Regions from separate parts of the Streptomyces sp. NPDC006510 genome, predicted to be linked through region 1. Evidence: predicted binding sites of a transcription regulator. Region 1 holds the regulator's gene; the other holds the start of a gene.
What was found. The regulator HrcA, encoded in region 1, represses chaperone genes, less so after heat shock. The targets are predictions, from matches to a motif close to TTNGCACTCNGNNNNNCNGAGTGCNAA.

Region 1 (14,859 bases):
GAGCGGCACCCGCTCGGCCAGGGCGTGGGCGGCGGCGCGCGGGCAGTCGGTGCGGGTGTAGCGCATCGCCTCCTCGGCGTTGGGGAGGAATGCCTGGCAGTGCTCCAGGTCGGCGAGGGCGTCCAGGTCCCAACGGCCGGTCTCGTCCCAGCCGACGTCGGCGAAGATCCGGGCGCCGTTGCGGGCCGCACTGGCGACCCAGGGTTCGCTGCGGCCGGGGGCGAGCGAGGCGACGGCGGCGCGTGCGCGGGGCGGGCAGCGTGGGAACGGCGGTTCCCCGGCGGAGAGCACGCCGTGGGCGCCCTCGGGGCCGGGGGCCTCGTGGCCGTGCGAGACCATCGTCCGCTCGCCTTCGTACGCCATCGAGACGGTGACCGGCGAGTGCCAGCCGGGGACGGTGTGCGACATGGACAGATCGATGCCCTCGCCCTGTTCCAGGGCGTCCCAGCAGTACTCCCCGTAGTGGTCGTCGCCGAAGGCCGCGGCCAGCGAGGTGTGCAGCCCCAGCCGGGCCAGCGCGGTGGCCATGTTGGCGACGCCGCCGGGGCTGGAGCCCATGCCGCGCGCCCAGGACTCGGTGCCGCGGACGGGGGCGCTGTCCAGGCCGGTGAAGATGATGTCGAGGAAGACCGTGCCGGTGAGGAAGACGTCGCAGTCCGGGTCCTGCGGGGCGCGCAGCCCGTCCAGTGGGTCGATGCCTGGAATGTCCGTGCTCACCTTGCACTCCCCGGTCGTGGCAGATCTGGCCAGTGTGCCCGATTCGCCGCCGTAACCGGAGGCTGCGCGCCGCCGGTACCGGCGGGCTCGTCCGCAGCGCCTCACGGATGGGCGCTGACCTGCATAAACATGCGCTGCTACCCGCACTTTCGGAGGGTAAACGCATATGTGACCCGGATCACATGAGTGTGCCTTTCGGGCGACTGGCCGCGGTTGATACAAATTGGCCCGCGAGCCCCATCGGCGACGGTTGCCGACGAGTGGCCCGACTTCTCCGTATTTCCCGCATTGCCCTCCCCTGCCTTCTCTGCCGTCGATCCGGCATGTCTTCAGGAACGCCCATGTCCTCGCGCCCTCGCGCCGCGTGGCCCCTGGTCGCCGTATTCACCGCCGGCTACCTCGCCGCCTATCTGCTCCCCACCATCGTCGGGCGGCTCTCCGTCTGTCTCGGCCTCAGTACGGCGCAGGCCGGTCTGGTCGGCAGTGCCCTGCTGCTGAGTTCGGCGACTGCCGGGTTCACGCTGGCGGGCCGGGTCGAGACGTACGGGCCGCGGCGGCCGGCCCGGATCGGACTGGTCCTGGCCATGACGGGGTACGGCTGCGCCGCCCTGGCCGGCTCGGTGCCGCTGGTGGTCATGGGCGCGATGATCGGCGGCTTCGGCTCCGGTACGGCGACCGCGGTGGCCGCCGCGGGCATCGCCGCCGAGCGCGATCCGCACCGGACCTCGTCGCTCGGGCTGCTCAGCGTCTCCGCGACGGCGGGCGCCCTCTATCTGACGATCCCGCACCTCGGCGGCGGCCACCGGCTGCCGTTCGCCTCCATCACCCTGGTCGCCCTGCTCGTCTGGCCCGCCACCGCGCGGCTCGGCGGTGTCACGCCCACCGGTCCCGCCGCCCCGGTGGCCGGCCGGCTGCCGCACCGCCGTTCCGGTCTGGTGCTCGCAGGCGGCATGCTCGTCTGGTCCATGGCGCAGAACGCGCTGTGGGGCGTCAGCAGCCGGATCGGCGTGGCCCAGGCCGGGCTCTCCGAGGTCACCATCGGCGCGGTGTTCGCCGCCGCGCTCGGCGCGGGTCTGCTCGGGGTGATGGGCGCCGGGGTGCTGGGCGCCAGGCTCGGCCGGGCGGTGCCGATCGGCCTGGGCACCGTGATCATCGCGGGGAGCATCGTGCTCAGTTCGTCGGCCCGGAACCTCGGCTCGTTCGCGACCGGCGAGATCCTGTGGAACACCGTCTACCCGGTGGTCCTGTCGTATCTGATCGGCCTGGCCGCCTCCCTGGACGTACGCGGCCGCTGGGCGGTCCTCGCCGGCTCCGCCTCGTCCGTCGGGGTGGCCTGCGGGCCGGTCCTGGGCAGTGTGCTGTCCGAGCAGGCCGGCTACCCGGTGATGGGCCTGATCCTGGGCGCCGTCACGCTCCTGGTGGCCGCGCCGGTTACGGCCGTCGCCCTGCACACCGGCGGCCGTCCGCTGGTGCCGGGATCGGTACGGCGCAGGGGCGGCGCCCCGGCCGCGCTGCTCGCCGTCACCACCGGAGCGGTGCCCGGCGCCGTGCCCAGGCTGGGCGCGCCCGAGCAGGCCGTCACGGAGATCAGCCTGCCCGTGCGCCGCAGGCGCCCGGTCCGCAACGCGTTCCGGACGGCCGGGCCGGCGGGCGGGGCCGGTCAGTCGAACGCGTACGCCTCGACCTCGGACAGATAGCGCGCCCTGCGCTCCTCGTCGTGGTCGAGGAAGGCCGCCTCGAAGGAGTTGCGGGCCAGCGTGCGCAGCTGCTCCTGGTCCAGGCCGAGCGCCTCGTGGACGGCGTGGAAGGTGTCCCCGACGTATCCGCCGAAGTAGGCGGGGTCGTCGGAGTTCACCGTGCAGAGCAGTCCGGCGGCCATCATGGCCCGCAGCGGGTGCTCCTCCAGGGTGTCGATGGCGCGCAGCCGTACGTTGGACAGCGGGCAGAGGGTGAGCGGCACCCGGTCCGCGACCAGCCGCTTCACCAGGTCCGGGTCCTCCATGCAGCGCAGCCCGTGGTCGATGCGCTCGACCCCGAGGACGTCCAGAGCCTCCCGGATGTACTCGGGCGGGCCCTCCTCGCCGGCGTGGGCGACCTTGCGCAGCCCGAGGGCCCCGGCCGCCTCGTACACCTCACGGAACTTGACGGGCGGGTGCCCGACCTCCGCCGAGTCGAGGCCGACCGCGCCGATCCGGTGCAGATACGGCTTCGCCGACTCCAGGGTCTCCAGCGCCGACTCGGCCGACTGGTCGCGCAGGAAGCACATGATCAGCTGGGTGGAGATGCCGTGCTTCTCCTCGCTGCGGTCCAGCGCCCGGCCGAGCCCCTCGACGACGGTGCCGATCGGGACGCCGCGGGCGGTGTGCGCCTGCGGGTCGAAGAAGATCTCCGCGTGCCGGACGCCCTGCGCCGCGGCGCGGGCGAGATACGCGTCGGCGAGCTCCTCGAAGTCCTCCTCGGTCCGGAGCACCGCCATCAGCGCGTAGTACAGGTCGAGGAAACTCTGCAGGTCGTCGAAGCGATAGGCGGTGCGGAGCTCCTCGGTGTCCGCGTACGGCAGCCGCACACCGTTGCGTCCGGCGAGCTCGAAGGCCAGCTCGGGTTCGAGGGTGCCTTCGATGTGGAGGTGAAGTTCGGCTTTGGGGAGATGCACGGGTTTTTCACGCTCACAGATGGTGGTGCTGATGTGTTCAAAGGTGCCGGGTGGGCACGGGGACCCTGCTGAGGTCCTGGGCGACGGTCAGTTCGCCCTCGAACCCCGCCGCGCGGGCCTGGGTCTCGAAGACGGCCGGGTCGTCGTACCGCTGCGAGAAGTGCGTCAGCACGAGGTGCCGCACGCCCGCGTCCCGGGCCACCCGGGCCGCCTGTCCGGCGGTCAGATGGCCGTGGTCGGTGGCGAGCCGTTCGTCCTCGTCGAGGAAGGTCGACTCGATGACAAGCAGGTCACAGCCCTCGGCGAGGACGTGCACGCCGTCGCAGAGCCTCGTGTCCATGATGAACGCGAACCGCTGGCCGCGCCTGCGCTCGGAGACGTCGTCCAGCGTGACGCCGCCGAGGGCGCCCTCGCGCTGGATCCGGCCGACGTCCGGCCCCTTGATGCCGTGCTCGGCCAGTTTCGCGGGCAGCATGCGGCGCCCGTCGGGTTCGACGAGCCGGTAGCCGTACGACTCGACGGGGTGCGAGAGCCGGTGGCTGCTGAGTGTGTACGCCTCGGTGGTGGCGAGCACCCCGTCGGCGGCGACCGGGGCCTCGGTCAGCTCGACGGACTCGCGGTACGCGGTGGCGTACCGCAGCCGCTCGAAGAAGCGCTGCCCGCTCGCCGGGTAGTGCGCGATGACCGGGTGCGGGACCTGGTCGAGGTTGATCCGCTGGATCACCCCGGCCAGGCCGAGCGAGTGGTCGCCGTGGAAGTGCGTGACGCAGATCCGGTCGATGTCGTGCGCGGCGACGCCGGCCCGCAGCATCTGGCGCTGAGTGCCCTCACCCGGGTCGAAGAGGATGCCCTCGCCGTCCCAGCGCAGCAGATAGCCGTTGTGGTTGCGGTGTCTGGTCGGGACCTGGCTGGCGGTGCCCAGGACCACGAGTTCGCGTACGGACATGGTGTGCGACGGGCCGTTCTAGCCGGGGGGCCACTGCAGTCCGCGGCCGCCCAGGACGTGGGCGTGCGCGTGGAAGACGGTCTGGCCGGCGCCGGAGCCGGTGTTGAGGACGACCCGGTAACCGGTGTCCACGATCTTCTCGTCGGCGGCGACCTGCCCGGCCTCACGCAGTATGTCGGCGGTGATCGTCGGCTCGGCGGCGGCGAGCGCGGCGGCGTCCGGGTAGTGGACGCGGGGGATGACGAGTACGTGGGTGGGGGCCTGCGGGTTGATGTCCCGGAAGGCGACGGTGGTTTCGGTCTCGCGGACGATGGTTGCCGGGATCTCACCCGAGACGATCTTGCAGAACAGGCAGTCGGGCTGCGGTTCTCCCGCCATGGGGTGGCTCCTCGGGTTGTTGGTGATCGTTGTACGGCATGCTATCGGGCCGCCTGCGGCGGGCCCTGTCCCCTGCCCGCCCTTCCCGGACCGGGGCGAGATCCAGCCCCTCCCGCGCTTGAGGAGCGGGAGTCCGGGGGGCTGAGCCCCCGGTTACGGGAAGGGTCGGGCAGGGGGATCGGGCCCGCCGCAGGCGCACCGGACCCGCACCCGCCCCGCCACCCCTACGCCTCCGGCAGCTCCGGCGCCCGCTTCGCCGGGGTCTCGGCGAGCGAGGCCAGCGCGATCCGGATCGCCTCGTCCAGCTGCGGATCCCGCCCCGCCACATGGTCCTGCGGCGTCATCACGACCTCGACATCGGGATCGACCCCGTGGTTCTCCACGCCCCAGCCGTAACCCTCGAACCAGAACGCGTACTTGGGCTGGGTGACCGACGTACCGTCCACCAGCCGGTACCGGCTGTCGATGCCGACCACGCCGCCCCAGGTCCGCGTACCGACGACCGGCCCGATCCGCAGGGCCTTGATCGCGGCGTTCACGATGTCGCCGTCCGAGCCGGAGAACTCGTTGGCCACGGCGACCACGGGGCCGCGCGGCGCGTCCTGCGGGTAGCTGAACGGCCGCATGCCGCGCGGCAGGTCCCAGCCGACGACGCGGCGGGCGAGCTTCTCCACGATCAGCTGCGAGATGTGGCCGCCGCGGTTCTCCCGGACGTCCACGACCAGCCCCTCGCGGGCCACTTCGATCCGCAGGTCGCGGTGGAGCTGCGCCCAGCCCGAGCCGACCATGTCGGGGACGTGGAGGTAGCCGAGGCGGCCGCCGGAGCGCTCGTGCACATAGGCCCGCCGGTCGGCGACCCACGCGTGGTAGCGCAGCGCCTCCTCGTCGGCGACCGGTACGACGACGACATGGCGGGGGTCACCGCCGTCCACCGGTGAGACGGTCAGCTCGACCGGTTTGCCCGCCGAGCCGGTGAGCAGCGGTCCGGGGCCGGTCACCGGGTCGACCGGGCGGCCGTCGACGGCGAGGATCGCGTCCCCGGCGCGTACCGCCACTCCGGGCGCGGCGAGCGGCGAGCGGGCCTCCGGGTCGGAGGTCTCGGACGGCAGGACCCGGTCGATGCGCCAACTGCCTTCGTCCGTACGGGAGATGTCCGCACCGAGCAGCCCCTGCCGGGCCGAGTCGTCGCCCCATCCGCCGGGCGGCGTCACATAGGCGTGCGAGGTGCCGAGCTCCCCCTGCACCTCCCACAGCAGGTCCATCAGGTCGTCGTGGGTGGCGACCCGCTCCAGCACCGGGCGGTAGCGGTCCAGGACTCCGTCCCAGTCGAGACCGCCCATGTCGGGGCGCCAGTAGTTGTCCCGCATGATGCGCCCGGCCTCGTTGTACATCTGGCGCCATTCGGCGGCCGGTTCGAGGGTCCGCCGGATCCGGGAGAGGTCGACGGTGACGCCGCCGTCGCTGCCGCCGTCCTCGTCGTCGCACGCGACATGGCTGTCGGACGGTACGACGCGCAGCTTGCCGCGGGTCTGCAGGACAACCCGCTTGCCGTCCCCGCTGACCGCGAAATCCCTGACGCCCGAGGCGAGTTCCTCGCAGCGCAGCTTCTCCAGGTCGTACCGCTCCAGGACGGTCTCGGGCCGCCCGGAGTCGTGGGTGGCGGCGCCGGTCCCGAGCACCCCGGTCACCGGGTGGCTCAGCCACAGCAGCCCGTCCTTCGCGGCGCGCAGTGTGGAGTAGCTGGCGGCCTCGACGGGCAGCGGCACGATCCGGTCGGCGAGTCCTTCGAGGTCGATCCGGGTGACCGGCAGCGCGGTCGGGTTGTCCTGGTCGCCCTCGCCGCCGCCCTTCTCCTTCTCGGTCGGGCGGCCATGGCGCTGCGGCCCGAACGGGGAGGGCGTGGTGGCGGCGAGCGTCAGCAGATGCGGGCGGCAGGCGCCGATGAACGCCAGGTCGAAGACATGGGCGTCGTAGACCGGGTCGAAGGACCGCTCGGAGAGGAAGGCCAGGTGCTTGCCGTCGCCGGTGAATGCGGGGGCGAAGTCCCGGAAGCGCAGCGGGGTGGCCTCGGCGACCGACAGATCCGCCAGGTGCGCGAGCTTGAGCTGACTGAGCGGCTCGGGCCCGGGGTGGGACCAGGCGAGCCAGGAGGAGTCGGGCGAGAAGACGAGGCCGGAGACGTCGCCGTGCTCGCTGCGGTCCACCTCGTGGACCTCGCCGCTCTCCCGTTCGACGATCAGGACCCGCCCGTCGTGCGCGGCGACGGCGAACCGGCTGCCGTCAGGGGCCGGGGCCAGGTCGAGGACCCTGCCGATACGGCCTGCGGCGAGGCGGCGCGGTACGGCGCCGGGGGCGGTTCCGGTGGCGGGTGCGCACTCCAGGGCGTCGTCGCCCTCGGCGTCGGTGACCCAGACGACATGCTGGTCGCCGTCGGCCTGGAAGGCGCGGGGCAGTCTGGCCCGTACGCCCGGTTCGACGGCGAGTGCGCGGGCCGGTCCCTCGCGGTGGGTGACCCAGTGGACGGCGCCGCGCGTCCCGACGGCGCTGCCGCGGCCGGTACGGTCCGGGGACGCGGAGTCGAGATGGCTGCCGGCGTGCACGGAGTGCGGCTGGAGGTCGGCGCGCTGGCCGCCGAGCCGGATGTCGAGGCGGCGGGGCCCGTCGCCGGCGAGGCCGTCCAGCAACCAGAGTTCACCGGCCGAGGCGTAGGCGACGCGGGTGCCGTCGGTGGTCGCGTGACGGGCGTAGAAGCCCTCGATGCCGGTGTGGCGGCGCAGGTCGGAGCCGTCGGGGAGCGAGGAGTAGAGCGCGCCGACGCCTTCGTGGTCGGAGAGGAAAGCGATGCGCTCCCCCACCCACATCGGGGATTCGATGTTCCCGTCGAGGTCCGCGTGAAGGCGTACGAACTCCTCCGGGCCGTCCGCCGGGGACTCCCGCTCGATCCACAACTTGCCTGCCGTGCCGCCCCGGTAGCGCTTCCAGGTGGCGGCCTCGCGCCCCATGGTGACCGAGAGCAGCAGCACCCGGCCGCCGGGCCCGTACGCGACCGAGCCGACCGGCCCGTACGGCAGGGTCCGGGCGGGCCCGCCGTCGACCGGGACGGCCCTGGCCCAGCTGCGCCGGAGCGACGCCTGCCCATGGGTGCTGACGACCAGCACCTCGCCCTCGGGCGTCCAGCCGTGGACGGCGGTCCGCGCGTCGCCCCAGTAGGTGAGCCGCCGGGAGGGGCCGCCGTCGGTCGGCGCGATGTGCACTTCGGGCGCCCCGTCCCGGGTGGACGTCCAGGCGACCCGGGTTCCGTCGGGCGATATCCGTGGATGGGTGACAGGCCGGTTGTCGGCACTGACGCGCCAGGCCCGGCCGCCGTCCAGCGGCGCCAGCCAGACATCGTCCTCGGCGGTGAAGGCGATCGAATCGCCCTGGACATGGGGGAATCGGAGATAGGCAGGCTGTGTCACATCGATCACCCTAGGCCGCCGCCATGCTCTGCGTAACCGGGTTGGCCGGAGTCCGACGGGCCCCGGCCCGCCGGTCGAAGTCACTTACCCACAGGCGTTTCGGTCACCGTCACCGTGACGGTGACCGTCGGCCGGGCGCCCTGGCCGCCGCCGGCCGGTGGCGGATTCAGCACGGCGGTCGACGGGGCGGCGCAGTTGCCGAGCACATCCGCCCGGAAGACGGCCTTCCCGCCCGCCTTCGCGGTCAAGTCCCCCCGCACGCACCGCCCGCCGAACTCCTGGGTCACCTTGCCGGTGAGGGTGATGGCCTCGCCCCTCTCGGTCTTGCCGGTGCAGTCGACGTCGGCGACCCGGCGCGCGGACGCGGCGGGCGAGGCGCCCCCGGTCCGGTCCCCGTCGACGTCGGCCGTGCAGTTCAGCCACTGCACATCGACCCCGTTGCGCTCCAGTGCGCCGGTGCCTACCCGGTCGGTGGTCACGGCGATGGATGCGGAGTTCAGTCCGCCCGCGGGGTCACAGGCGGCGGTACCCGCGACCGCCGCGACCACGAGTGCGGAAGCGGCCAGAAAGCGCCGCTCTCTTCCCTGACCCCATGCCCTTGATGTCCCCATACGGGCAGCTTCCCACCGTTCGCCCGTGGAGCGGTAGACGGCTTGCGGCCAAAACCGCGGGCGGCTCCGGCGCACGCGACGGGGCGTACAGCGGGCTCACAACAGGGTTCACGACCAGCGGCCGGTCCGCCCCAGCAGCAGTGCCGTCGCCGCCGTGCCCGCCGTAGAGGTGCGCAGCACGCTCGCTCCGAGCCGGCAGGTCCGGGCGCCCGCCCCGGCGAAGACCGCCAGCTCGTCCGGCGACACCCCGCCCTCGGGTCCGACGATCAGCACGATCTCGCCCTGGGCCGGGAGCAGGACGGTGGCCAGCGGCTCACTGTCGTGTCCCCGGTCCTCGTGCAGGACGGCGGCGAAGTCCGCCGTGGCCACGAGCGCGGCGATCTGTTTGGTCGTCATCGCGTCGGCCACTTCGGGGAAACGCACCCGGCGGGACTGCTTGCCCGCCTCCCGGGCCGTGTTGCGCCATTTCGCGAGGGACTTGAGGCCGCGGTCGCCCTTCCACTGCGTGATGCAGCGCGAGGCCTGCCAGGGCACGATCGCGTCGACCCCGGTCTCCGTCATCGTCTCCACGGCGACCTCGCCGCGGTCGCCCTTGGGAAGGGCCTGGACGACGGTGATGCGGGGGGAGGGCCGGGGCTCCTCCCGGACCGGGGCCAGGCCGGTGACGACGAGCCGGTCCTTGCCCTCGGCGGCCGAGACGACGCCTTCCGTCCAGCGGCCGCGCCCGTCGGTGAGCACGACCTCCTCACCGGCGCGCAGCCGCTTCACCGACACGGCATGCCGGCCCTCGGGCCCCTCCAGGACGAACTCGGGCCCGTCGGGGACCTGTTCGACGACGAAGACCGGTGCGGTCACTGCGTACTCCCTGTGCTCACTGCCGTCCGTGCGGCGTCCAGTTCTTCGGCGAGCAGCCTGACCAGCCGGCCGGCCGGCAGCTCGCGTGCCATCCGGTGCCCCTGGCCCGCCCACAGGGCCATGCCCTGCGCGTCCCCGGCCTTCGCCGCCGCCCGGCGCAGCCCGGCGGTCAGATAGTGGACCTGCGGGTAGGCGGCGGGGGCGTACGGGCCGTGCTCGCGCATGAACCGGTTGACCAGGCCGCGGGCCGGGCGGCCGGAGAACGCCCGGGTCAGGGCGGTCCGTACGAACAGCGGGTTGGTCAGCGCCTGCTTGTGCAGCAGGCTCGCCCCGGACTCGGGGCAGGCGAGGAACGCCGTGCCGAGCTGCGCCGCCTCCGCGCCCGCGGCGATCACCGCGGCGATCTGGGAGCCGCGCATCAGCCCGCCCGTGGCGACGATCGGTATCTGCACGGTCTCGCGGACCTGGGACACCAGCGAGAGCAGCCCGATCCCGGTGCCGTCGGTCTGCGGGTCGTCGCGGTGGGTGGACTGGTGACCGCCCGCCTCGACGCCCTGGACACAGACCGCGTCGGCGCCCGCCCACTGGGCGGCCTGGGCCTCCTCGGGCGTGGTGACGGTCACGACGGTGTACGTGCCGACGCCGGCGAACGCGTCGAGGATGTCGCGGGTCGGGCAGCCGAAGGTGAACGAGACGGCCGGGACCGGGTCCTCCAGGAGGATGGCCAGCTTGGCGTCGTAGTTGTCGTCGCCGCCGGAGTCCGTGTCGCCCAGCGGGGTCTCGTACCAGGCGGCCTCGCCCGCGAGCTGGTGCCGGTACACCTCGACGGCGCTCGGGTCGGCCAGCGCCGGCTGCGGCATGAAGAGATTGACGCCGAAGGGCTGAGCGGTCAGCCCGCGCAGCTCTTTGATCTCGTTGTACATGCCGTCCGCCGTCTTGTACCCGGCAGCGAGAAAACCGAGCCCGCCCGCCTCGGAGACGGCCGCGACGAGCTGCGGACAGGACGTGCCGCCCGCCATCGGGGCCTGCACGATCGGATACCGGCAGAGATCGGTCAACGCGGATGACATGACCGCATCGTGTCACGTCCCGCGCCGCCCGGGGCGCGCGGCCCGGGGTCCGCTTTGTACTCAAACGCCGGACGGGCCCCGTCGAGCGGGCCCGTCCGGCGTCCGGGAACGGTCTGCGGGACCGGTCAGCGGCCGTTGAAGGCGTCCTTCAGCCGGGAGAACAACCCCTGCTGGCCGGGCTGGAACTGGCCGGTGGGCCGCTCCTCGCCACGCATCTTCGCCAGGTCGCGCAGCAGTCGCTCCTGCTCCGGGTCCAGCTTCGTCGGGGTCATCACCTCGACGTGCACGATCAGATCGCCGCGCCCGCCGCCCCGCAGATGCGTGATGCCGCGGCCGTGCAGCGGTACCGACTGGCCGGACTGGGTGCCCGGCCGGATGTCGACCTCCTCCAGGCCGTCGAGCGTCTCCAGCGGCACCTTGGTGCCGAGCGCGCCCGCCGTCATGGGGATGGTGACGGTGCAGTGCAGATCGTCGCCGCGGCGCTGGAACACCGCGTGCGAGAGCTCGTGGATCTCCACGTACAGATCGCCGGCCGGGCCGCCGCCGGGGCCGACCTCGCCCTCGCCCGCGAGCTGGATGCGGGTGCCGTTGTCGACACCGGCGGGGATCTTCACGGTGAGCGTGCGCCTGGAGCGGATGCGGCCGTCGCCGGCGCACTCCGGGCACGGGGTCGGCACGACCGTGCCGAAGCCCTGGCACTGCGGGCAGGGCCGCGAGGTCATGACCTGGCCGAGGAAGGACCGGGTGACCTGGGAGACCTCGCCGCGGCCGCGGCACATGTCACAGGTCTGGGCGGAGGTGCCGGGTGCGGCACCCTCGCCGCTGCAGGTCGTACAGACGACGGCCGTGTCGACCTGGATGTCCTTGGTGGTACCGAACGCCGCCTCGGCGAGATCGATCTCCAGCCGGATCATCGCGTCCTGGCCGCGCCGGGTGCGCGAACGGGGTCCGCGCTGCGACGACGTACCGAAGAACGCGTCCATGATGTCGGAGAAGTTGCCGAAGCCGCCCTGTCCGAATCCGCCCGCGCCACCGCCGCCGGAGGCGGACAGCGGGTCGCCGCCGAGGTCGTAGACCTGCTTCTTCTGCGGGTCCGACAGCACCTCGTAGGCGGCGTTGATCTCCTTGAACCGCTCCTGGGTCTTCGGATCGGGGTTCACATCCGGGTGCAGCTCGCGGGCGAGCCGCCGGAATGCCTTCTTGATCTCGTCCTGAGATGCGTCGCGGCGCACGCCGAGTACGGCGTAGTAGTCCGTGGCCACTTACGACTCCGCCAGGATCTGTCCGACGTAACGTGCCACTGCGCGTACCGCTCCCATCGTTCCGGGGTAGTCCATGCGGGTCGGTCCGACCACGCCGAGTTTGGCGACTGCCTCGTCGCCCGAACCGTAGCCGACCGCGACGACGGACGTGGAGTTGAGCCCCTCGTGGGCGTTCTCGTGCCCGATACGTACGGTCATGCCCGAGTCCTTGGCCTCGCCGAGCAGCTTCAGCAGCACGACCTGCTCCTCCAGTGCCTCCAGCACCGGCCGGATCATCACAGGGAAGTCGTGCCCGAAGCGGGTGAGGTTGGAGGTGCCGCCGATCATCAGCCGCTCCTCCGTCTCCTCGACGAGGGTTTCGAGCAGGGTGGAGAGCACGGTGGACACGGTTCCCCGGTCCTCGCTCTCGAAGGATTCCGGCAGATCCTGCACCAGCTGCGGGACGTCCGCGAAACGGCGTCCGACGACCCGGCTGTTGAGCCGGGCCCGCAGATCGGCGAGAGAGGTCTCGCCGAACGGGGCGGGGCAGTCGATCATGCGCTGTTCGACCCGGCCGGTGTCCGTGATGAGCACGAGCATCAGCCGGGCGGGCGCCAGGGACAGCAGCTCCACATGCCGCACCGTCGACCGGGTCAGCGAGGGGTACTGCACGATGGCGACCTGCCGGGTCAGCTGCGCGAGCAGCCGGACGGTGCGGCCCACGACGTCGTCGAGGTCGACCGCACCGTCGAGGAAATTCTGGATGGCCCGGCGCTCCGGCGACGAGAGGGGCTTGACCCCCGCGAGCTTGTCGACGAAGAGCCGGTAGCCCTTGTCCGTCGGGATGCGTCCGGCACTGGTGTGGGGCTGGGCGATGAAGCCCTCGTCCTCCAGCACCGCCATGTCGTTGCGGACGGTCGCCGGGGAGACCCCCAGCTTGTGCCGCTCGGTGAGCGCCTTGGAGCCGACGGGCTCCTCCGTGCCGACATAGTCCTGGACGATGGCGCGAAGCACTTCGAGTCTGCGTTCGCTGAGCATCGCGACACCTCCAGCTGTGTTTCCTCGGTGGTTCTCGGGTCGTTCCTGTTTCTCTGCCCAGGAATCCGCCTGGCACTCTGTCATCGCGAGTGCCAGCAATCCCCCGGCCAGTGTACGGCGGCCGAGTGGGGACCTAGCAAGGGCGACCGGCACGCTACCGCGAGACCGCGCAGGTCGTTGCCGATAGCGTCGCGGTATGGATGCCTCTTGGGAAGAGTTCGGCTGGGAGCGACTCGGTCACGGAGTGGGCCGGCGGCGCCTTCCCGGATGGGACGCGACAGTCGCACTGGTGGTCGGAGCGGATGGAGTGCTGCTCTACGACACCGGATCGACGCTGCGCGAGGGTGCCGAGGTGCGGGCCCAGGCGCAGGCCCTGCTCGGCCGGAGGGTGACGCATATCGCACTCAGCCACCCCCATTTCGACCATGTGCTGGGCACCGCCGCGTTCCCCGGCGCCGAGGTCTACGGAGCGGTCGGCATGACCGAGCTGCTGAAGCGGGGGGCGGACGATCTGCGCGGCTCGGCCGTGCGCCAGGGGGTCAGCGAGCACGACGCGGCGGAGGCCGTCGATGCGCTGGTCGCGCCGCAGCATCAGGTGTGCGGCGAGTGGACGCTCGATCTGGGCGGCGGGCGCGAGGTGTTGCTGGCCGACGTGGGCCCCGCGCACAGCGGCCACGATCTCGTGGCGGTCGTCCCTGGCTCCCCCGCGATCGTGCTCTGCGGCGACCTGGTCGAGGAGTCCGGCGAACCGCAGGCGGGCCGGGACGCGTTCCCGTCCCGCTGGCCGGCCGCGCTGGACCGGCTGCTGGCGCTGGGCGGCGAGGGCGCGGTGTACGTGCCGGGGCACGGGGCGGTGGTGAACGCGGCGTTCGTACGGGACCAGCGCGAACAACTGACCGTACGCTTCGGCGTGTCGTGACCCTCAGTGCCTGTCCGGAAGATCATGGCCGGGGTCGCGACGCCTGGCACGACACCTCGCGGCGTTGCCGGAACGTCCGAACAGCTCCTTCCCCAAGCTCTCAACTCCGTTCGAGCAGGGGAGACCCCACCTAAGACGCTCCGGCGCCCTGCGATGCACCGCACCGGACGCCGCGCCCTGTCCGACCCTGATCCGCCGGACGGGACCCGGTCGTCCTATCGTCGTCCGATGCGCAGCTACCAGCCGGATCTGACCCCGCCGTGGAAGAGGTCCGCCCCCGTTCCCGAGGTCCCCGCCGAAACCGATCTGGTCGTGGAGGAGGTCTCCACCGGATTCTGCGGTGCGGTGATCCGCTGCGAGAAGACGGCCCAGGGTCCGACGGTGACCCTGGAGGACCGCTTCGGCAAGCACCGGGTGTTCCCGATGGAACCCCGCGGCTTCCTGCTGGAGGGCCAGGTGGTGACCCTCGTACGCCCCTCGGCGGCCGCTCCGGTGCGCCCCACGCGTACGGCCTCGGGTTCGGTCGCGGTCCCGGGGGCGCGCGCCCGGGTCGCGCGGGCGGGCCGGATCTACGTGGAGGGCCGGCACGACGCGGAGCTGGTCGAGCGGGTCTGGGGCGACGACCTGCGGATCGAGGGCGTGGTCGTCGAGTACCTGGAGGGCATCGACGACCTGCCCGCCATCGTGCGCGAGTTCTCCCCCGGCCCGGACGCCAGGCTGGGCGTCCTGGTCGACCACCTGGTCCCCGGCTCCAAGGAGTCCCGGATCGCCGACCAGGTGTCGGACCCGGACGTGCTGGTGGTCGGCCACCCCTACATCGACGTGTGGGAGGCGGTGAAGCCGTCCTCCGCGGGCATCACGGCCTGGCCGGTGGTACCGCGCGGCCAGGACTGGAAGACGGGCGTGTGCCGCGCCCTCGGCTGGCCGGAGAACACCGGCGCGGCCTGGCAGCGGATCCTGTCCGGGGGCAGGT
Region 2 (15,930 bases), on a different contig from region 1:
CCGAAAAGCAGTCCGGCCTGGGCTTCGGCGGCACCGAGACCGTCTTCAGCGGACTCGACAACTACACGGCGGCCCTGGGCGACCGGGCGTTCCGCGAGGGCTTCGGCGTACTCCTCGGATACTGCCTGTTCTACATTCCGCTGCTGCTCATCGGCGCCCTCGCCCTCGCCCTGCTGCTGGACTCCGCGCTGGCCCGCGCCCGCCGGTTCTTCCAGCTCGCGCTCTTCCTGCCGCACGCCGTGCCCGGCATCATCGCCGCGCTGATCTGGGTGTACCTCTACACACCGCAGCTCAGCCCGGTGGTCAGCGCCATGGAGTCCGGCGGAATCGGCTTCGACTTCTTCTCCCCCGAAGGCGCCCTTCCCTCCGTCGTCAACATCGCACTGTGGGAGTGGCTCGGCTACAACATGGTGATCTTCTATGCCGCGTTGCAGGCCATCGACCGCTCCGTACTCGAAGCGGCCACGGTCGACGGGGCCGGTGCCTGGCGCGTCGCGCTCAGCATCAAGGTTCCGCTGATCCGCGCCTCCGTCGTGATGGTCACGCTGTTCACGGTCATCGGCTCGCTCCAGCTGTTCACCGAGCCGCTGATTCTCAACAAGGGGACCGGCTCCGCCGTCTCCTCCACCTGGACGCCGAACATGTACGCGTACACCGCGGCCTTTGAACGCAATGACTACGGTCTGGCCGCGGCCGCCTCCATCCTGCTGGCGCTCACGGCCGCGCTGCTGTCCTTCGTCGTCACCCGCTTCACCGGCCGGAAGGGCAAGAAAGCATGAACTCCCCCGCCTCCCGCAGCCGATGGATGTCGAAGACCGCTGTCAACGGCTTTCTCCTGCTCGCCGTCGTCTACATGCTCTTCCCCCTCGTCTGGCTGGTCACCGCCGCCACGAAGGACACCGGCGGTCTGCTCGCGGGCAACGCGTTCTCCTTCGAGGGCTTCAACCTCGGCGAGAACCTGTCGAACCTGGCCTCCTACGGCGACGGCATCTACTTCCGCTGGTACCTCAACAGCCTCATGTACGCGGGCGGCGGGGCGATCGTCTGCTCGCTGATCTGCGTCGCCGCGGGATACGCCTTCGACAAGTACGAATTCCGGGGCAAGGAGAAGCTGTTCGGCCTCGTGCTGATGGGCGTGCTCGTGCCGACCACGGCGCTTGCCCTGCCGATGTACCTCCTGGCCTCCAAGACCGGCCTGGTCAACACCTACTGGTCCGTGCTGATCCCGGTGCTGGTCAATCCGTTCGGCGTGTATCTCGCCCGGGTGTTCAGCACCGGCTACATACCGAACGAGGCCCTGGAGGCCGCCCGTATCGACGGGGCCGGCGAGCTGCGCGTCTTCTGGTCCATCGGACTGCGCATGGTCATGCCGGGCTTCGTGACGGTCTTCCTCTTCCAGTTCACCGCGATCTGGAACAACTTCTTCCTCCCCCTCGTGATGCTCTCGGACCGCAAGCTCTTCCCGCTGAGCCTCGGTCTGTACTCCTGGAACACCAACACCCACGGCGAGCCGAGCTTCTACCCGCTCGTCGTCACCGGTTCCCTCCTCGCCGTCATCCCCCTGATCGTCGCCTTCGTCTCTCTGCAGCGGCACTGGAAGGCCGGACTGACCGCCGGCAGCGTCAAGTGACTCTCACCGCGAGCCCTGAGGAGTACGAGTTCCACCATGCCCCACGCCACTGACAACCGGCCGGCGGCCCTGCTCTCGATGGGGCCCGGCATCGCCGACCGCCTCCTCGCCGACCGCCACCGCACCCGGCTCGCCGCCCTCACCCGCACCGACCCGGACTTCGTCGCCCACGACCTGGCCGACCCGACGCCCGAGGTGGCCGCCGCGCTCGCCGAGGCCGAGGTGTTGTTCACCTGCTGGGGCGCGACACCGCTCACCGCCGGGGTACTGGCCGGCGCGCCCCGGCTGCGGGCCGTCGTGCACGCCGCGGGCTCCGTGAAGCACCACATCACCGACGCCTGCTGGGAACGCGGCATCACCGTCACCTCGGCGGCCGGGGCCAACGCCCTGCCGGTCGCCGAATTCACCCTCGCCGCGATCCTGTTCGCCGGAAAGCGGGTGCTGCACACCGCGCACCGCTACCGCGGTCTGCGCGCCGACCACGACTGGCTCGCGGAGCTCGACGGAGCCGGCAACTACCGCCGTACGGTCGGCATCGTCGGCGCCTCCCGCATCGGCCGGCGCGTGATCGAGCTGCTGCGCCCCTTCGACCTGGACGTGCTGCTGTACGACCCGTACGTGGACGGTCCGGAGGCGGCGCGGCTCGGTGTGCGGCTCACCTCGCTCGACGAGCTGTGCGCGAGCAGCTCCGTCGTCTCGGTGCACGCGCCCCAGCTGCCGGAGACACACCATCTGATCGGTGCGGCGCAGCTGTCCGCCATGGCGACCGGGACGACGCTGATCAACACGGCGCGGGGTTCGCTGATCGACGAGGACGCGCTGCTTCCCGAGCTGACGGCCGGACGGCTGCATGCGGTGCTGGATGTGACGGACCCCGAACTCCCGCCCACGCACTCGCCGTTGTACACCCTGCCCAATGTGCTGCTCACCCCGCACATCGCGGGTTCGCTGGGCGACGAGCTGCACCGGATGGCCGACCACGCGCTGGACGAGATGGAGCGGTTCGCGGCCGGTCTGCCCTTCGCGGACCCGGTGCACTCCGGGAGTCTGAGCCACTCGGCCTGAACCGTCGAAAAGCCCGTTCCTCACTAAACTGGAAGCATCCCACCCAGAATGTGAGACCGGGAGACATCATGAGATTCGTACAAGTTATCGACTGCAAGACGGAGCGGTTCGAGGACATGGACCGTCTCATGGACCAGTGGGTCGAGCAGACCAGGGGCACCCGGACCGCCACTCACAGTCTCATCGGCAAGGACCGCTCCGACGGGTCGCACTATGTCGAGATCGTCGAATTCCCGTCGTACGAGGACGCGATGGCGAATTCCGGGCTGCCCGAGACCGAGCGGATCTTCCAGGAGATGGTGGCGCTCTGTGACGGGATGCCCACCTTCACCGACCTCGACGTGGTCCGCGACGAGCAGCTGAACCAGGCGCAGTCCCGCCGCTTCTTCCACGAGATCGCGGTCGGAGGCAATCTCGACGCCATCGACGAGGTGTTCGCGGCCGACTACATCGACCACGACATCGCGAAGACGGAACGAACCGTGGTCGGTTCCGAACAGCTGCGGAACAACGTCGCCGGATGGCGCGCCGCCTTCGACTTCACCCTCGACCTGGACCGGCAGATCTGCGAGGGCGACGACGTCGTGACGCTGTGGACCTGGACCGGTACCCACAAGGGCGAATTCAGGGGCATCGCCCCCACGGGCAGGCAGTGCGTCATGACCGGCACCACGATCTTCCGGTTCAAGGACGGCAGGATCCAGGAAGGCTGGTGGCACGAGGACCTCATGGGCCTGATGCGCGAGCTCGGCGCCCTCGACAGGGGCACGACACCCGCCTGAACGCCCGAAGGCCCCCTGTCCCACCGCTCGGCGGTGGGACAGGGGGCCTTCTGCGGCTGAGGCTGCGCGTCAGTGCGAGTGACCGTGACCGCCGTGGGCGGCCTCGGCCTCCTCCTCGGCCGGCTTCTCGACGACCAGGGTCTCGGTCGTGAGCAGCAGCGACGCGATGGACGCGGCGTTCTCCAGCGCGGAGCGGGTGACCTTGACCGGGTCGATGACGCCGGCCTTCACCAGGTCGCCGTACTCGCCGGTCGCGGCGTTGAAGCCCTGGCCCTTGTCGAGCTCGGAGACCTTCGAGGTGATGACGTAGCCCTCGAGGCCGGCGTTCTCGGCGATCCAGCGCAGCGGCTCGACCGCGGCGCGGCGCACGACCGCGACACCGGTGGCCTCGTCGCCGGTCTTGCCGAGGTTGCCCTCCAGGACCTTGACGGCGTGGACCAGAGCGGAGCCACCACCGGAGACGATGCCCTCCTCGACCGCGGCGCGGGTCGCGGAGATGGCGTCCTCCAGACGGTGCTTCTTCTCCTTGAGCTCCACCTCGGTGGCGGCGCCGACACGGATCACGCACACGCCGCCGGCCAGCTTCGCGAGGCGCTCCTGGAGCTTCTCGCGGTCCCAGTCGGAGTCCGTGGCGTCGATCTCGGCCTTGATCTGGTTGACCCGGCCCTTGACGTCGCCGGGCTCGCCGCCGCCGTCCACGATCGTCGTGTCGTCCTTGGAGACGGTGACGCGGCGGGCGGTGCCCAGCACGTCCAGACCGGCCTGGTCGAGCTTGAGGCCGACCTCCTCGGCGATGACGGTCGCACCGGTGAGGGTGGCGATGTCGCCGAGCATGGCCTTGCGGCGGTCACCGAAGCCCGGGGCCTTCACCGCGACGGCGTTGAAGGTGCCACGGATCTTGTTGACGACGAGGGTCGACAGCGCCTCGCCCTCGACGTCCTCGGCGATGATCAGCAGCGGCTTGGAGCCACCGGCCTGGATGACCTTCTCCAGCAGCGGGAGCAGCTCCTGGATCGAGCCGATCTTGCCCTGGTGGATCAGGATGTACGGGTCGTCGAGGACGGCCTCCATACGCTCCTGGTCGGTCACCATGTACGGGGACAGGTAGCCCTTGTCGAAGGCCATGCCCTCGGTGAAGTCGAGGTCCAGACCGAAGGTGTTGGACTCCTCGACGGTGATGACACCGTCCTTGCCGACCTTGTCCATCGCGTCCGCGATGAGCTCGCCGACCTGCGGGTCCTGCGCGGAGAGCGCGGCCACGGCGGCGATGTCGGTCTTGTCGTCGATCGGGCGGGCGGTCGCGAGGAGTTCCTCGGACACGGCCTTGACCGCGGCGTCGATGCCCTTCTTCAGGGCGGCCGGGGAGGCACCGGCGGCGACGTTGCGCAGACCCTCGCGGACGAGCGCCTGGGCCAGCACGGTGGCGGTGGTCGTACCGTCACCCGCGACGTCGTTGGTCTTGGTCGCCACCTCCTTCACCAGCTGGGCACCGAGGTTCTCGTACGGGTCGTCGAGCTCGACCTCGCGCGCGATGGTGACACCGTCGTTGGTGATGGTGGGAGCGCCGAACTTCTTGTCGATGACGACGTTGCGGCCCTTGGGGCCGATCGTCACCTTGACCGTGTCGGCAAGCTTGTTGACGCCGCGCTCAAGGGCGCGACGGGCGTCCTCGTCGAACTTCAGGATCTTCGCCATGGGAGCTGAGCTTTCCTCTCGAACGAACTGCGCCCCCGACCACCCGGCTGGTTATTCGCGGGGGCCAGGGGCGCAGAACAGAAGCAAACGTGGGTGAATTACTTCTCGACGATCGCGAGCACGTCGCGAGCCGAGAGGACGAGGTACTCCTCGCCGTTGTACTTCACCTCGGTGCCGCCGTACTTGCTGTACAGCACGACGTCGCCGGTGTTGACGTCGAGCGGAAGGCGCTCGCCGTTCTCGAAGCGGCCCGGGCCCACGGCCAGGACGACGCCCTCCTGGGGCTTCTCCTTGGCGGTGTCCGGAATGACCAGGCCGGAGGCCGTGGTCTGCTCGGCGTCGAGCGGCTGGACCACAATGCGGTCCTCGAGCGGCTTGATCGCAACCTTGGAGCTGGCGGTCGACACGATCCGGTCTCCCCCTTCGGAGATCTCACGGGGTAACAGTCTTTGGGTGGCGACCAGGTCGATCCGTCGTCGCGGGTGCCGGACCTGCCAGTCGCGCAGTACTGCTGGCACTCTCCAGTGGTGAGTGCCAGCACCGAGACTATGACCGGGATTAGCACTCGGTCAAGCGGAGTGCCAATTCAGGCGATCGTGGCGTCGCCTTCGCGCCGCTCCCCCGGTGCGAAACGCGACGACCGGGGCACGGTCCGGACAACAGTCCGGACAACATGGGGACAACGCACGGACGGACCGGACCGTTCCGTACGACCGTGTGGACATGACCCGACCTCGGTACGAGCAGCCGCACCCCGCGCCCCGGCGGTCCCCGCCCGCATCGCGTGCCGCGAACGGCTGCCTCGATGTGGTGCTCGGGCTGCTGCTGGTTCTCCTGGAGGGGCTGATCTGCGCGGTCACCGCCTTCCGGCTGGCCTTTTCGCGGTGGGCCCCCGACGGGCCGGAGACGACGGGCCCGCCGCCGATGGACTGGACACCCGTCCTCGTCTTCGGCGGGATCGCCGCGGTGATCTGTCTGTTCGCCGTCGTGCTGATCCGCGGCAACTGGCCCTGGGCGGGCGCGATCCAGTTGCTGGCAGCACTGGCGCTGTGCGTGGTGACGGTGCGGATCGGCCACGAGGACTACCGCCGCTCGCACCCGGCGCCCGCGCCCGCTCCCTCGTACGATCCCGGCCGGACCGGCCACCAGTGCCTCAGCGGCGGCGACAACCGGGAGTGCCTGGACTCCGGCGGCTGACGGCAGGAGATCACCACTGTCGACCCCGGCTCGCCGTGATCACCGTGCGCCGGCGCCGACGGGCCCGCCGCGGGCGTCCGCGGCGGGTGGTGCACCTTCTGCGCGGCCTTGCGGCCCAGCCGTTCGATCGGGTCCACCGACTGTGCGCAGCCGGTGGCGGTGAGGAGCGCACCGGCCGCCAGCAGTCCGGCCAGCAGCCGGTACGCCTTTCTCATACGTAGTCCTCCAGCCGGGCCACGGCGTACCCCCTGTCCGTGACGGTCCTCATGACCGCCCGGACCAGGTCGGCCATGCTGCCGCCCCATTCACCGCGCCCCCGGAAGTGCGTGAGGATGATGTCGCCCGGGTGCAGGTCCTCGTCCTCCTCGCGCCACTCCATGCGGTCCGGGAACGCCTCGGCGTTCCAGAGGGGCACGGCCCTGATCCCGCACGACTTCGCGATGCGGAGGGTGTCCCCGTTGTAGTTGCCGTACGGCGGGCGGAAGAGGATGGGCCGCTTCCCGAACCGCTTCTCGATGATGTCCTGCTCGTCGCAGATCTCGCGTTCCTGCTCGGCGTACGAAAGTCCGGGCAGATAGGGGTGGCCGAGCGTGTGGTTGTTGAGGGTGACGCCCAGCCGCTGCGCCTCGCCGAAGTACCCGTAGTTGTCGCTCACCTCGTAGTCGGTGAGGAACGCGCTGTACGGGATGTCCAGCTCGTCCATCATCTGCAACAGCTCGGGGTCCTTCTCGGAGCCGTCGTCCATCGTCAGGAAGACGACGCGGTCCTTGGTCGGGACGGTGGTGAAGACCGGTGGCAGCGAGTCGTCGCCGCCCTCCACCTCGAAGCCCCTGCGAGTGGTGATCCGCGGCTTCACGGCGGGCGGCGGCGGCGCGATCAGCGGCGTCTTGTCCAGCCCCCACTTCTTGGCGAGCGCCGCCCGCACGGCCGGGCTGAGCTCCGCGTTCTCATGGGCTCCGGCGGGTACGCGCACCTCGCCGGCGCGCCGTCCGGGGCCGCCCGGCTGACCGGCGGCGGGGTTCGAGCCAGGGTTCGCGCCCGCCTCCGCGCCCGGGTTCCCGGCGACGGGCAGGTCCCGGTGCTCGGTGTCGCCGCTCTGCCCGTCGGACCCGGAGGCGCAGCCGGAGCCGACCGCGGCGACCAGGAGTGCGGCCAGGACGGCGCAGGCGGGGCGGTGCCCGCCTGCGCCCCGCCCCCGTTCGGAATGAGGCGTGCCTGATTCACGCCATTTCGTGGTCATATTTTCCTTTTGTCGTACAAGCTGCATGGCGCCGCATACTGCCAGCACTCGATCGGCCTCCCGGCCCGACACCGCCGCCGGGCGGGCCGGTCTACCCGGCTGGCTCACAATGGGGCGGGTGAACGCTCTCGCCCCGAACGGCCCGTCCGCCGCCGACGACCGGTCCGACACCCCCGACCCGCTCGCCGCCTTCAGGGCCCTGCGCACCCCCGAGGGCGCCGCGCTGCTGGACGAGCTGCGGTCGTACGACCCCGCCCAGGAACTCGCCACCGCCACCCGGCTGCGCCGCGCCCACCCGGCCTCGCTGGTCTCGGCCGCTCTGGGGCAGGCGCGGCTGCGGCAGCGGGCGGTGGCGAAGTTCGGCGCCGAGGACGCGTACCGGATGTTCTTCACGCCGAACGGCGTCGAGCAGGCGACCCGTACGTCGGTGGCCACCCATCGCGCGCGGCGGTTCGCTGAGGCGGGCGGGGTGCGCGGCGTCGCGGACCTCTGCTGCGGGATCGGCGGCGACGCGATCGCGCTCGCGCGGGCGGGCATCTCCGTGCTCGCCGTGGACCGCGACCCGCTGACCGCCGAGGTGGCCCGAGCCAACGCCGCCGCGCTCGGGCTGGACGAGCTGATCGAGGTGCGGTGCGCCGATGTCGCCGACATCGACACCTCGCCCTACGACGCGGTCTTCGTCGACCCGGCCCGGCGCGGCGGCAGGGGCCGGATCTTCGACCCCGAGGCGTACTCGCCACCGCTCTCCTGGGCGACCGGTGCCGCGCTCGCGGCCCCCCGCGCCGCGCTGAAGATCGCTCCGGGCATCCCGCACGAGGCGATCCCGGCGCAGGCGGAGGCCGAGTGGATCTCGGACTGCGGCGACGTGAAGGAAGCGGTGCTCTGGTTCGGCGAGGGCTTCGCGGCCGGTTCGTACCGCGCCACCGTGCTCCCGGCCGGGGCCACCCTGTGGTCCGGGGCCCCGCTGCCCGCCCCGCCCGTCGGCCCGGTCGGCCGCTATCTGTACGAGCCGGACGGCGCCGTCATCCGCGCCCATCTGGTCGCCGACCTCGTCGCGCGGTGCGACGGCCGGCTGGTCGACGAGACCATCGCGTACATCACGAGCGACCGGCCGTACGAGTCCCCGTACACCTCCGGGTACGAGATCACCGACCAACTGCCGTTCAACATGAAGAAGCTGAAGGCCCTGTTGCGGGAGCGGAAGGTGGGCGTCCTGACCGTCAAGAAGCGCGGCTCGGCGGTCGAACCGGAGGAACTGCGCCGCAGGATGAAGCTCCAGGGGCCGAACTCCGCGACTGTCTTCCTGACTCGGGTGGCCGGAGCCCCGACGATGCTGATCGGCCACCCGCTGACCGGCCCGGCCTGACCGGCCGGGCGGGCGGCCGTCAGGCGAGGTCGGTCAGGTCCTCCGCGTACACCTGCGACAGCGGCTGAGGGCCCACGTACTGCTGGCAGTTGCACTGTCCGGACTCGAAGCGGACCGGCTTCCTGGTCTCGTCCCAGGCGGTCGGCACCTCGACCCGCTCATGACACTTGCCCTGCTTGTCGTGCTTGGCGAGATGGTGTGTGCAGCCGCAGACGGGTTCCGGCGGCCTGTTCGCCGCTTCGAGGGCCAGCCGTTCCTGCTTGGACACCTCAAGCAGTTCCAGCTTGCGGTCGTGCCGGTTGCGCAGTGCCGTACGGACGTTGTCGACGGCCCATCCGAAGCCGCCCGTCCAGAAGATGATGAGCACCCACCAGTACCACTCCATGTCGTCCTCCCCCGGCGTGACCCATGTGTCCCGTCAGGACAGGTCCGCGGTCAGCGGTGGGCGCCGCCCCCGACGGAGACGAGCGGCTCCCGAGCGGGTGCCCCGGCCAGTACGCGCAGCACCCAGCGGCGGTGGGCGAACGCCTTGACGAGGCCGATCAGTCCGACGATCCAGCCGATCAGCCCGAGCCCCATGACCAGGGCGGCCAGGCCGTAGGCGTTTCCGTCCAGCACGCCACTGGCCGGAACGGCGAAGCAGGCGTACAGCCCGGCCGCACAGAGCGCGAAGGACATCAGCAGCCAGGCGAGGGAGGCGCCCGGCATCCGCAGCGCCGCGTCGCGTGCCGGATCGCGGTCCAAGCCGCCCCAGGCGTCGAGCAGTCGGCGGATTCGGCGGTCCCGGCGAAGACCGATGACGACGAGGATGATCGCGGGCACCATGCAGCAGGCGCCCATGGCGGCGAGGATCACACCGATCCCGGCGCTGATGACGTCGTACGACTCCTCGAAGGTGATGAGCGCCGAGCTCACCAGCATCCAGCCGAACGCGCAGAGCGCTCCCCAGAGCCACAGCATTCCCAGCCGCCCCGGCGAGAGATGTGCTTTCACCAACTCGCCGAGCACCGCGGCCCGGTCGGCGAGCAGCGCCTCGCGGTCCGGCCAGGAGCGTATTTCCACGGGCGGTGGTGGTGGCGGCAGTTGTGCGCGGCGAGACATGGGCCAGACCTTACCGACCGCGCGCGCTCACCGGTTCAGGCGCTGCGCAGTGCCTCGATGTCCAGCTTCCGCATACCCATCATCGCCTTCATGGCCCGCTCGGCCTTGGCCGGGTCCGGGTCGGACAGCGCCTCCTCGAACCCGTGCGGCACGAGCTGCCAGGACAGGCCGTACTTGTCCTTGAGCCAGCCGCACTGCCCTTCCTCGCCGTCCGCGGTGAACTCGGCCCACAGGGCGTCCACCTCTTCCTGCGAGGCGCAGTCCACGGAGAGCGAGATCGCCTCGGTGAAGGGGAACTGCGGGCCGCCGTTGAGCGCGACGTACTCCTGGCCGGCCAGCCGGAACTCGACGGTCATGACCGATCCCGCCCGCCCCGGCACGGCCTCGTTGTAGTACGTCGTCCTCAGCACCTCCGAGTCGCCGCCGAAGACGGACACGTAGTAGTTCGCGGCTTCCTCGGCCTGGGTGTCGAACCACAGGAAGGTCTTGATCTTCTGCATGGTCTGCTCCTGTCGGGTGGGGCGGAAGTCGGGCGGGTGGTGCGGAAAGCTGTGCAGGGTGGACCCGCCCGGCGGCCGGAACTCATCGGTCGTCGCGGACCGGACGCCCCGCGCGGTCCAGGAGCATCGCCCGTTTCCGTTCGTTGCGGGTCGGCCCGGCCGCCCGTACGGACTCCGCCCACGCCTCGTCCGTTCCTTCCCCGCCTCTCACCCTTGCGTCGAACGGGACCCGGCCGGATCGACAGCTCCCTGGGAATTCTTCTGAGAATCTTCCGGCCCGGCCACCGGAGCGGTCTCCGGGGCGGCCTCCTGAACGGCCCCCGGAGCGGTCAGCGGGTCGGTCACCGGGGCAGTCGCCTGGTCGGTCGCCGCAGCGGTCCGCCCCCGTGCCGGGAGCAGCACCAGGGCCGTCAGTGCCGCGACCGCGAGCAGCCCGGCGCAGACCCAGAACGCGGCCGAGTACCCGGCCGCCAGGTCGGCCGGACGGCGCCCGTCGCCGGTGACCCGGGCGGCGACGGTGACCAGGACCGCGAGCCCCAGCGAGCCGCCCACCTGGCGGGCGCTGTTCAGCAGCCCGGAGGCCATGCCCGTCTCGTCGGGCGCCACATCGGTCGTGGCGGCCGTGCCGAGCGGTACGAAGCACATCCCGATGCCGACGCTGCAGACCAGGGACGGGCCGAGGATCGAGTACAGGAAACCGCCGTCCGCCCGCGCCGTCGCCGCGAATCCGGCCAGGCCGAGCCCCGCCAGGAAGCCGCCGAGCGCCAGCAGCCGTCCGGTGCCGAGCGCCGCGACCGTACGGGTTGCGACGAGCGAGCCGGCGACGACGCCCGCCGAGAACGGCAGGAAGGCGATACCGGCGGCGGTCGGCCCGTAGTCGAGGACCTGCTGCATGTACAGCGAGACGAAGTAGAAGGCGGCGAACTGCCCCGAGCTCAGCAGCAGGCAGAAGAGATTCGCGGTCAGCACCGGCCGCCCCGTCAGCAGCCCGGGACGGAGCAGCGGGGTACGGGTCCGCAGCTCGACGGCGACAAAGGCGATCAGCAGCAGCACGGCGGCGCCGAGCGTGCCCAGCGTCCGGGCCGACCCCCACGCGTCGGTCGAGGCGCGTACGAGTCCGAGGACCAGCAGCGTCGTCCCCGTGGTGGCCAGCAGCGCTCCCGTCACATCGAGCCGGGCCCCGGTCCGGGCCCGGCCGCCCCGCAGTCCGCTGCGCACGGCCCCCACCAGCGCGAAGCCCACGATCGGCACGTTCACCAGCATCACCGCGCGCCAGCCCAGCGCATCGGTGAGCACCCCGCCCGCGAGCACGCCGACCGCGCCGCCCGCCGCGCCCGCCATGCCCCACAGCCCCAAGGCGCGGGAACGGGCGGGCCCGGCCGGGAAGGCCAGCGCGATCAGCGCGAAGGCGACCGGGGCGAGCGCGGCGGCGCCGATCCCCTGCACCGCCCGCGCGGCGATCAGCCCGCCGGGCGACCGGACGAGCCCGCCGGCCAGGCTGGCCACGCCGAACAGCACCAGGCCCGCCGTCAGGACCTGACGGCTGCCGAGCAGGTCGGCGAGCCGCCCGCCGAGCATCAGCAGCCCGCCGAAGGCCAGCGCATAGGCGTTCACCACCCACAGCAGCCCCTGGGGCGTGAAGCCGAGATCGCTGCGCATGTCCGGCAGCGCGACGTTCACCACAGACATGTCCAACGCCACCATGAACTGCACGATGAGGGCCACCATCAGCAGCCAACGCGTATGCCGTGACTGTTCGTTCACGACTTCCCCTTCCTTCGCGGCCATCCGGTCGAAGAATTACTATACGCGTATAGAAATCAATGACGAGGAGGCCCCGGAAGGACCGGGAGCAGCGGAACGGGAGACAATGCCCGGGTGTCAGGGACAGAGAAGAAGCAGCCACCGGCGGAGAAGGTGCCCATAAAGAAGGCGCCTGCGAAGAAGCAGGCGCCGGCGAAACGATCCGTGGGGCGCCCGCGCAGGCTCGACCCGGACGCGATGGTCGCCACCGCGCGCCGCATCATCGAGGAAGAGGGCGTGGATGCCCTGAGCATGCGGCGGGTGGCGAAGGAGCTCGGCTCCACGCCGATGGCGCTCTACCACTACGTGCAGGACAAGGACGAGCTGCTGATGCTCACCCTGTCGGGCACCGCGGCCGCCTTCCCCCGCCCCGAGCTGCCCGAGGACCCGCGCGAGCGGCTGCTCGCCGTGGCCGTGCACCTGCACGGCATCCTGGCGCGGCTCCCATGGGTGCTGGACATCCTGGCGCTGGGCGAGCTGACCGACCGCAACGCGCTGTGGATGGTCGAGGAGATCATCGACTCGGCGCTTGCCTGCGGCCTCTCCCCCGCCCAGGCGGTACGCGCGTACCGGACGATCTGGAGTTACGTCTACGGCGACCTGATCTTCCGCCGGGCGGCCGAACGCCGCGCGCAGAACCCGTCGGGCAGGCGCTACTTCCCCGAGATGGTGACCGAACAGGACGCGGCGACACTGCCCCGGCTCGCCGCGCTCAGGGACGAGTGGCGCACGTACGCCGCCGACTACGAGGTGGCGGACGAGCTCGACGCGATCATCCGGGGGCTGATCGGCCGGGGGACCGCCACCGACAGGACCTAAGGGCTGTCGAGGGACCCCGTGGCCCCCAGCGACTCGAAGCGCCAGCGATGCACCGGGCGGGCGATCAACTCGGCGGCGGGTTCGGGGAGTTCGGGCAGCTCGTCGCCGTATGCCGCTTCCCACCAGGTGATGACCAGGACCCGGTCCTGCGGGGCGCGCAGCAGCTCGCGGCGGAGCGGCTCGCGGGCCAGCTCGGCCGAGCGGGCCCGCGCCCACTCCAGGAGTTCGGCGCCCCGGCCGCCGGTGGCGCGGGCCTCCCACATGAGGGCAACGGTCATGAGTAGAGGTTGTCCTTGCTGATCTCGTGGACGTGGTCGTGGTCATGCGCATGGGCGCCCGGTACGTGGGTGTCGGTGACCGGCAGCGACGAGTCCGCGGACAGCTCCAGGTCCGAGGCCGGCCGGTTCCGGGCCACCATCTCCGCGCCCAGCGCCGCGACCATCGCGCCGTTGTCCGTGCACAGCCCGGGGCGCGGCACCCGCAGCCGGATGCCGGCCCGCTCGCACCGGTCCTCGGCCAGCGCCCGCAGCCGCGAGTTGGCCGCGACACCGCCGCCGATCATCAGGTGGTCGACGCCCTCGTCCTTGCAGGCCCGGACGGCCTTGCGGGTGAGCACGTCCACCACGGCCTCCTGGAAGGACGCCGCCACGTCCCGTACCGGCACCTCCTCGCCCGCCGCCCGCTTGGCCTCGATCCAGCGGGCCACCGAGGTCTTCAGGCCGGAGAAGGAGAAGTCGTAGGCGGGGTCGCGCGAGCCGGTCAGACCACGCGGGAACGCGATCGCCCTCGGGTCGCCCTCCTTCGCCAGCCGGTCGATGACCGGGCCGCCGGGGAAGCCGAGGTCCAGCACCCGGGCGATCTTGTCGAAGGCCTCGCCCGCCGCGTCGTCGATGGTCGCGCCGAGCGGCCGTACGTCGGCGGTGATGTCCGGCGCGAGCAGCAGCGAGGAGTGGCCGCCGCTGACCAGCAGCGCCATCGTCGGCTCGGGCAGCGGGCCGTGCTCCAGCTGGTCCACGCAGATGTGCGAGGCGAGGTGGTTCACCCCGTAGAGCGGCTTGTTCAGCGCGTACGCGTACGCCTTCGCCGCCGATACGCCGACCAGCAGCGCGCCCGCGAGCCCGGGGCCCGCGGTGACGGAGATGCCGTCGAGGTCGCGGGCGCTGATCCCGGCCTCCTTCAGGGCGCGCTCGATGGTGGGGACCATCGCCTCCAGATGCGCGCGGGAGGCGATCTCCGGGACGACGCCGCCGAAGCGGGCGTGGGTGTCGACGCTGGACGCGACGGCGTCGGCGAGCAGTGTCGTACCCCGGACGATGCCGACGCCGGTCTCGTCGCAGGAGGTCTCGATGCCGAGTACGAGCGGTTCGTCAGCCATCAGTCAGTCTCTGTTTCCTGTACGTGTTCTGGCACGTGTTCTTGTACGTGGAGGCGCATGACGAGTGCGTCGACGTTGCCCGGCTGGTAGTAGGCGCGACGGAAGCCGATCGGCTCGAAGCCGAAGCGTTCGTACAGCTTCTGCGCCCGGGTGTTGTCGACGCGGACTTCGAGGAGCACCTCGGCGCACTCGAAGGCCGTGGCGTGCTTCAGCAGGTCGGTGAGGAGTACGGAGCCGAGGCCGCCGCCCCAGTGGCCGCGGGTGACCCCGATCGTCTGTACGTCGGCGAGGTCGCCGGCCGCGGCGAGCCCCGCGTAGCCGACGATCCGGCCGGTGGCGGGGTCCTCGGCGACGACGTAGCGGCGGGTGGCCCGCGGGCCGCGGGAGTGCGCCAGCTCGGACCAGAACATGCCGGCCGACCAGGCGTCGTCCGGGAACAGCTCGTGTTCGAGCTCCAGCACCGGATCGATGTCCCACCAGCGCATCTCGCGCAGAACGGCAGTCGTGGTCGTCACTTCGGGGTGACCACCTTGTAGTTCTTCGGCACCTGGGCGTCGGGCCTGCGGAGGTAGAGCGGCTGCGGCGGCAGCAGCTCCGCGCCCGCGGCGAGCCGCTCGGCGGCGAGGGCGGCCAGCGCACCGGCACCGACGTGCTCGGGCTCCCGGGCGTCCGGGAACGCCTCGGGGTAGAGCACCGCGCCCGCGCCGACGACGGGCAGTCCGGCGAGCTGTTCGGCGATGTCGGCGGGCCGGTCGACGGCGGGCCCGGCGACCCGGGTGCGCGGGTCGTCGTACCTCGCCCAGTAGACCTCCTTGCGGCGGGCGTCCGTGGCGACGGCGAACGGGCCTTCCAGGCCCTTCTGCCCGGCGGCGTACGCGAGTCCGTCCAGGGTGCACAGCCCGTGCACGGGTACGGCGAGGGCGGAACCGAAGGTCGCGGCGGTGACCAGACCGACCCGGAGCCCGGTGTACGGTCCGGGGCCGACGCCGACGACCACGTCCGTCACGGCGTCGAGTTTCACCCCGGCCTCGGCGAGGACCCGGTCGACGGCGGGCAGCAGCAGCTCCCCGTGCCTTCGGGCGTCGACCTGTCCGGACTCGGCGACGACGGAGGTCCCGTCATGGAGGGCGACGGTGACGGCGGGGGTGGCGGTATCCACGGCGAGCAAGAGCACGCAAACAGCCTACGGCTCCGCCGACGGGGGCACGGCGCCCGTACGGCGTCCCGGCACGACCGGCCCCGGCTGCTACCGTCACCGTGCACACGCGGGTACGAAGTAAACGCTAAACGCTTGTACGACATACGGAAGCGAAAGGGGCGCGCACGGTGTCTAGGGGCAGCTCGGGAATCGTGGCCG

Region 2: the regulator HrcA is predicted to act here: its motif matches at 5,731-5,757, upstream of groES (co-chaperone GroES).

What each region holds. Positions count from the first base shown of each region.
Region 1 is NZ_JBEXPH010000108.1:90-14,948, reverse strand. Features, by position in the region: gene ABZY11_RS27690 (PfkB family carbohydrate kinase) at 1-717, opposite strand, end outside; gene ABZY11_RS27685 (MFS transporter) at 1,059-2,414, shown strand; gene ABZY11_RS27680 (adenosine deaminase) at 2,378-3,370, opposite strand; gene ABZY11_RS27675 (ribonuclease Z) at 3,408-4,316, opposite strand; gene ABZY11_RS27670 (histidine triad nucleotide-binding protein) at 4,335-4,694, opposite strand; gene ABZY11_RS27665 (PDZ domain-containing protein) at 4,919-8,152, opposite strand; gene ABZY11_RS27660 (hypothetical protein) at 8,233-8,763, opposite strand; gene ABZY11_RS27655 (16S rRNA (uracil(1498)-N(3))-methyltransferase) at 8,872-9,618, opposite strand; gene ABZY11_RS27650 (nitronate monooxygenase) at 9,615-10,688, opposite strand; gene dnaJ (molecular chaperone DnaJ) at 10,814-11,950, opposite strand; gene hrcA (heat-inducible transcriptional repressor HrcA) at 11,951-12,967, opposite strand; gene ABZY11_RS27635 (MBL fold metallo-hydrolase) at 13,164-13,886, shown strand; partial or broken gene ABZY11_RS27630 (DUF3097 domain-containing protein) at 14,115-14,849, shown strand; partial or broken gene ABZY11_RS27625 (serine/threonine-protein phosphatase) at 14,854-14,859, opposite strand, start outside.
Region 2 is NZ_JBEXPH010000068.1:20,604-36,533, forward strand. Features, by position in the region: gene ABZY11_RS21235 (sugar ABC transporter permease) at 1-779, shown strand, start outside; gene ABZY11_RS21240 (carbohydrate ABC transporter permease) at 776-1,630, shown strand; gene ABZY11_RS21245 (hydroxyacid dehydrogenase) at 1,667-2,695, shown strand; gene ABZY11_RS21250 (ester cyclase) at 2,764-3,477, shown strand; gene groL (chaperonin GroEL) at 3,547-5,172, opposite strand; gene groES (co-chaperone GroES) at 5,271-5,579, opposite strand; gene ABZY11_RS21265 (DUF6234 family protein) at 5,896-6,369, shown strand; partial or broken gene ABZY11_RS21270 (polysaccharide deacetylase family protein) at 6,462-6,584, opposite strand; gene ABZY11_RS21275 (polysaccharide deacetylase family protein) at 6,581-7,609, opposite strand; gene ABZY11_RS21280 (methyltransferase domain-containing protein) at 7,719-8,975, shown strand; gene ABZY11_RS21285 (hypothetical protein) at 8,995-9,360, opposite strand; gene ABZY11_RS21290 (hypothetical protein) at 9,411-10,076, opposite strand; gene ABZY11_RS21295 (VOC family protein) at 10,112-10,576, opposite strand; gene ABZY11_RS21300 (MFS transporter) at 10,784-12,304, opposite strand; gene ABZY11_RS21305 (TetR/AcrR family transcriptional regulator) at 12,494-13,198, shown strand; gene ABZY11_RS21310 (hypothetical protein) at 13,195-13,476, opposite strand; gene tsaD (tRNA (adenosine(37)-N6)-threonylcarbamoyltransferase complex transferase subunit TsaD) at 13,473-14,573, opposite strand; gene rimI (ribosomal protein S18-alanine N-acetyltransferase) at 14,573-15,088, opposite strand; gene tsaB (tRNA (adenosine(37)-N6)-threonylcarbamoyltransferase complex dimerization subunit type 1 TsaB) at 15,085-15,747, opposite strand; gene ABZY11_RS21330 (hypothetical protein) at 15,900-15,930, shown strand, end outside.